Regions from separate parts of the Pseudobacillus sp. 179-B 2D1 NHS genome, predicted to be linked through region 2. Evidence: predicted binding sites of a transcription regulator. Region 2 holds the regulator's gene; the other holds the start of a gene.
What was found. Region 2 encodes LexA, which represses DNA repair genes until DNA is damaged. Its sites were predicted from a motif close to CGAACATATGTTCG; they were not measured.
Positions count from the first base shown of each region.

Region 1: ACH0BF_RS23715 (DUF6434 domain-containing protein) is a predicted target of LexA. The motif match lies at 1,919-1,932, and genes of this name have one in related genera.

Region 1 covers NZ_JBIQDP010000041.1:17,983-21,197, forward strand. The annotation lists gene ACH0BF_RS23710 (S-layer homology domain-containing protein) at 217-1,344, opposite strand; gene ACH0BF_RS23715 (DUF6434 domain-containing protein) at 1,963-2,535, shown strand; gene ACH0BF_RS23720 (hypothetical protein) at 2,655-2,966, opposite strand; cyclic di-GMP riboswitch class I at 3,016-3,099, opposite strand.
Region 2 covers NZ_JBIQDP010000040.1:3,363-6,577, reverse strand. The annotation lists gene ACH0BF_RS23505 (DUF896 domain-containing protein) at 1-201, opposite strand, end outside; gene ACH0BF_RS23500 (YneB family resolvase-like protein) at 313-969, opposite strand; gene yneA (cell division suppressor protein YneA) at 976-1,299, opposite strand; gene lexA (transcriptional repressor LexA) at 1,455-2,072, shown strand; gene kynU (kynureninase) at 2,334-3,215, opposite strand, start outside.

The sequences.
Region 1 (3,215 bases), on a different contig from region 2:
AAGAAAAGAGTCGATTGATGCTCTTTCTTCTTCAGTGTAAAGTCCAATTCTTCATATAATCTCATCTACCGTACAATTGATCTTTTCTCTACTGACATGAAATAGTATGATTTAATTGATTCATTCGCATTCTTTATGAAATATGCTAAATAAAAAAAGCAAACGGGTGTTAATGACCCATTTGCTTTTTTATTTTATCTACTTTAACAAGTATAATTAGGAAGCATTGGCTGCTGCGGAAATCTCCGCTTCCCAATCATCTTGAATGTCTTCATTATCTAGCACAAGATTATAAATCTTCCATTTTCCGTCCATGCCTTTTTTCAAATAAGCCGTTCCTGAAGCATCCACGTTCATACTGAAAGATAAATCTGGTGACGAGAATGATACTTTATACTTTAGATTATCCATCCGAACTTTTGCAAAGCGTTTATTGACAGTTACAGGATTGATCTCATGAGTGCCAATTTGCTCAATAGTAAAAGTGCCTCCCATATCCTCTATGTCACCCGGTAATTCTACCGTGTCAAGCGATTCCGATAAATAATAGCCTGTCGCTGTATCCTGATAAAGAGCTTTAAGCCCGGCTGTATTTTGCTCTTTCATTAATCGCATTTCTTCTTGAACGTTGCGATTCACAACTGTCTTGATTGCTGTTTGATCGGCCTCGCTCCCCGCTTCTTGATGAAGCGCCCGGTCAATCATAGCAATCGCTTGGCCTCGGGTAGCTAAATCATGGGGCTTAAATGTATCACCGTATCCTTGAATAATCCCGTTTGCAGCAGATTTTACAATCGCCTCATAAGCAAAGTTTGTAGGCGGGACATCTTTAAATGTCTTCGTTGGTGCTTTAAAAGCCACTGTATTGCTGAATGCCCGGTAAATCATTGCTGCCATTTGGTCACGCGTAATATGCGCATCCGGGTTAAACTTTCCATTAGATCCACCAGCAACGATCCCATGGCTACTTGCGATACGCACCGGCTCATAATACCATTTAGAAGCTTTCACATCAGGGAATTCTTTTACATTCGTTCCAGTCTTCAAAGATAAAGCACTTACTAAAATCTTTGTGAACTGTGCGCGGTTAATTTTTTCCTCTGGACGAATACTTATGTACGAGTAATCGTATATTTCGCCATCTTCTTCAATTGTTTCGGACTCGACGTATCCATCAACAATATCAGAGTAAACAAACCGTTCAATTGAATCATAAAACCGATGGTTTGGACCGACGTCCGAAATATCATAGCGCTCTACAGGCTTTATAGCCGCTGAAGCACTTGAAGAAAACAATAATCCAAATGACAATCCTAAAATTGGTAAAATCTTAAATGACTTCAAATTTTTATCCTCGCTTCTAATAGTTTCTGTGATTGAGACTTATATTATAGCTTTCTAACAAAAATTACAATATAATTTTTTACTTTTATTGAAAAATATTTATTTCCACAAAAAGGATATAATTCAATAAAAAAACCACCTTATGGGTAGTAGGAAATACCTAGTTGTTCTTCAGCTCATATAATCAATAGCTAGGCTGTCTTTTTTGTTAGTTATCTAGCTAATCAAAGTGATCCGCCGCTTACAAAAAATGGTGAAATTATCCTTTCATATCTCAAATTCCCTCTGTGCGCCTTTATAGAAGAACCGTATGAAAACATGATTTACCTTTGTTCAAATGAATATGGCACTCACTTCATGTGGCTTTCTTATAGTAATGATCAACCTGAAAGTCTATCCTAGCAGTCGGTGTTTTTTATTTTTGCACACTTTCTGCCCAATAAATGATCTCTTCATCAGAATGACTTTTCTTTTACATCATCGTGCGGTGGTTTAAAAAACATGTTGATACCTAGCGGTTTTGCTAATGTTTGTTAGTCATTCACATTTTTATCCATAATTGGATTGATAAAAAAGAACGTTTGTTCTAAACTGGAATAAGTATACGGAGGTGTAATGATGAGGCCTGGTCTTACAAGATATATAACTAGTCAAGATTTTAAAAATTTTTATTGGCTGAAGGAAGAATTGCGATTATGCTGCAGAGAGAATGGGATAAGCGCATCCGGTTCGAAAATAGAACTTTCAGCTAGAATTGAAATGTTTCTTGAGACGGGGAAAGTAGAGAAGCCGCTCAGAAAACTAACGGTTCGCTCAAACCCCAACAAACAAAGATCGTTAAGTTTGGATACGGTCATTACCGAAAACCATCGCTGCAGCCAAGACGTTAGAGCTTTTTTCAAGTCAGCGATTAGTCCGAAGTTCCGTTTTTCTACATATATTCAACATTACTTTAAAAATAATATAGGAAAAACATATCGTGATGTGGTAAAGGCTTGGCACGAGGAAGAAGAGTGCAAGAAAGACTCACCATATAAGAAACAAATTGCCCCCCAATTTGAATATAACCAATTTATCCGCGACTTCTTCGCTGATCCAAAAAATAAAACAAAAAGTCATAAAGACGCGGTTAACGCTTGGAATGATATTAAAAAGCTTCCCGGGAGTAATAAGTATATTTCTAACCGTTAAACGTTGGGACGCTTACGGCTAATAAGCGCATCATAGTCTGCTTGTCTTTTCTTGAGACACGTCGGTTCCACAGTATCTTTATCGCATAAAAAAAACCAGCAAGAATGCTGGCGGTTGAACTAGACAGGTTTATTCTTTAACAAATCTTGCAGCTTTTTCTCTGCTTTTTCAAAATCCATGGATAACGCAGTTAAAAACTCAAGGATATCATTTCGCTTTGACATTTCTCTTAAAGAAAAAAATACAGCTGGTTTGTTAACTTTAAGAACCGTCATTATCTCTGTTGTCGGCAAAGGCAACGGAGATTTTATCCGTAGAAAAGATCGTAAAAAAACAATAAAATCAAATGCTGAATCAGGAGTATCCGAATAACTTTCCATCAGGCTGTAAAATCTTTTAATGCTCGTTCTTAACTCTTCATTTTGCATCATTAGTCCCTACCTTTAATTGGATTCACCAAATAGGACCATCATTTTCCCCTTTGGCAGCCCGGCTATCATAATTAAAAATCTTAGACCCGCGGCTTTGCGTCCTTACCTTTCGATAAGTTTGCCTTTATCATTAGGAATCACTTTATCAAACTACCAATAAAGCGATCACAATATCATAAGAAGAATATAGGAAATTATACCCTGAGTCAATATACCTTATGGCGCAATTAATTACCATTTTATTGCTCT
Region 2 (3,215 bases):
AATTTTTTCAGGTGTCACTTCATTGCCTTCAGGATCAAAAATACGCACCGATTCCACTGTATTTTTCATGGACGAGCGAAAAGCACGTAAGTATTCTTGGCGCAGGCTTGTCTGCTCTGCTTGTTCCTCTGCGGACAGCCCTTCAGTTTTTGATTTCTTGGAAAGCTCATTAATACGAGCTAGTTTATCTTGAGAAAGCATAGATGGGGTTACTGCCAATTCGTTATAAATCAGCAGACTCTCCTTTCTTTTTCTTTAATATATTCTTGCCTTTATTTTATTAAAAGGGAAAGGAATAAACAAGAAAGATGCCTATTCAAGATCTTTATCCGCCTGTTCAGCATACTCTTTAAATCGTCTGTGAACTGTCGCCTTAGATACCCGATAACCAAAGCCGTTTAAAGTAGCAGCTATTTCTTCGAAAGTAAGGTTATTGCGGCGTAGACGGACAATTTCTTCCATCGGCACTTCCTTCCTCTCTCTTCCGGCTGGGTTTCCTCTATTCTTTAAATTGTCTTCAGGTCGAAAACCGTTTTCTACCGCCCGTTTCATTCCTCGCTTGATTTTTAAATTATGAATCTTCCGCTGGTATTCTTCTACCATGCTAACAATTTGAATAACCATTGAATCTGATTCTGACAGCTGCAGCTCTCCATCATCAGCGATGCTAAATACTTTTACTCCTTCTTTAAACAAGCAGTGCAGCAAAGCAATTTTAGCATTGCCTCGTCCAATTCGTGTTTCATCCTGAATCAGTACAGCATCAATCGATTCCTTTTTCACTAGATCTAGCAAATCAAGCATTCCCGGCCGATCTAATTCATAGCCACTCACTTGCTCTTTAATCACCGCTGCCACTTCATATCCTTTTCGGAAGGCAAGGCTGAGCAGTTCTTCCTCTTGCCGTTGAAGCGACGTTTCCTGTGTTTCTTTTTTTGTGCTTACACGGCAATATATAATAGCTTTCACTTGAAATTACTCTCCTTTAAAAGCGATCTGGCCGCCAGTATGAGATGAATGCGAAGTAATGGGAATAACGAGAGTGTCTCCCGGTAATATTTTAACGGAATGCAGCTTGTTCTCTTTTTGTATCCACATGATAAAGTCCTCTTCTTCCATTTCCTTGCTGTTATTATACTGTCTGGCAATGCTCCAGAGAGAGTCCCCTTCCCGTACGGTGATTTCTTCGTAAGGAAGACGTTTCTCACTCACATTAAAGATCAGCATGCTTCCTGCCATAATTGTAACAGCCATAAATAACAGAACAAAAGAATTCTTTTTAACAAACACTTTCATCATTCAACATCCCCTTCAAGCGAATACTCGTTCGTATATTTATCTTTATTTTAATAGGAACATTTGTTTGAGTCAAGATTTCATTCGAACTTATGTTTGTATCCTAAAAAGTGACATGTTATAATACAGAAAAGAGATAATCTAAGAGGTGCAGACAAATGACAAAATTATCGAAGAGGCAGCAAGATATTTTGGACTTCATCAAGCTTGAAGTTAAAGCAAAAGGCTATCCTCCTTCCGTGCGCGAGATCGGGGAAGCAGTTGGATTGGCATCCAGCTCCACTGTCCATGGCCATCTTTCTCGTCTGGAGAGCAAAGGACTGATCCGCCGCGATCCAACGAAACCACGCGCGATCGAAATATTGGAATTGGAAGAAAGCGTACCGAGACAAAAAGTAGTAAGTGTGCCATTAATCGGGAAAGTAACAGCCGGAATGCCTATTACCGCCATCGAAAATATTGAAGAATATTTTCCTTTACCGGAGCGGCTTGCACCTGCCGATGACAATGTATTTATGCTGGAAATCATGGGCGACAGTATGATTGAAGCCGGCATTCTAAATGGTGATTATGTCGTCGTACGCCAGCAACAGACAGCCAAAAATGGCGAAATAGTTGTAGCGATGACCGAGGAAAACGAAGCCACCGTTAAACGCTTTTTTAAAGAAAAAGACTTTATTCGCCTTCAACCTGAAAATTCATCCATGGAACCAATTATTCTGTCGTCTGCTACTATCCTTGGCAAAGTGATTGGCGTCTACCGGGATATCCATTAACTGCTGGACAAACTCCTTTCTGCTCTATTGTGCGGAAAGGAGTTTTAACTTTTTTGCAAGAGTAATAGAATAGCAGTTAACCTATCATATGACGAGCCTAAAGAAGATATGATTGTTTAATGAGAAAAGCCATTCACCGAACAACAATCGAAAGTTCCATTGCTAGATTAAAAGCAAGAGAGTCAGAGTCTCTTCAACCACCAAAAACCCCTGGACCTTTATAGGCCAGAGGCAGAAAAAATTGATGATTGAGTTCCCCACTTACGCAATAATGCCACGTTCATTCTCAAACTGTTTATATTGTTCCTCCTTCATAATCTTCTTTAAAATCTGCACCGCCTTCCACACTTCTTCATACGTGTTATATAAAGGGACTGGAGCAAGCCTGATCCCATGAGGAGCTCGAAAATCTGGAATAACTCCATTCACTTTTAACGCTTTACAAATCCGTGCAGCTTCTTTATGCTCCAAATAAATGTGTCCGCCCCGTCTCTTGTCTTCCAAGGGATTCCCTATCTTAAAACCGGCTTCGCTCAGTTCTTCTGAAGTGAGCTCGATCATATAACGCGTCATACATAAAGACTTTTTTCGGAGGTTCTCTATACCCGCCTCTTCAAAGAGTTGGAGTGAACCGATCAATGGAGCAATACTTAATATATGAGGTGTGCCGATCTGATAGGCTCCTGCCGCTTCTGCCGGCATGAACGTATGCTCCATATCAAATTGTTTCTCTTTGTTCGAACCAAACCATCCGGCAAGACCTGGCAGCTTGCCAAAATGTTTTTTATTTACATATAATCCACCGGCACTGCCCGGACCGCTATTTAAATATTTATAATGGCACCAAACCGCAAAGTCTACTTCCCATTCGTTCAATTGGTGTTCAATTGCTCCAATTGAATGACACAGGTCGAAGCCAATTAAAATATTGCGTTTATGGGCTTCTTTCGTTATGCGCTTTATGTCAAGAATTTGCCCGCTCCGGTAAAGGATGCTCGGCAAGACGATTAAAGCCACCTCTTCTGTCATTGCTTCAATCACATCTTCTTCTTCAATAAGACGCCCATCGCGGCTTTGTACGCGAATCAAGTGATCCTCCGGATGATAGCCTTTCAGCTGAATCTGGCTTCGTAGCGCATAGAT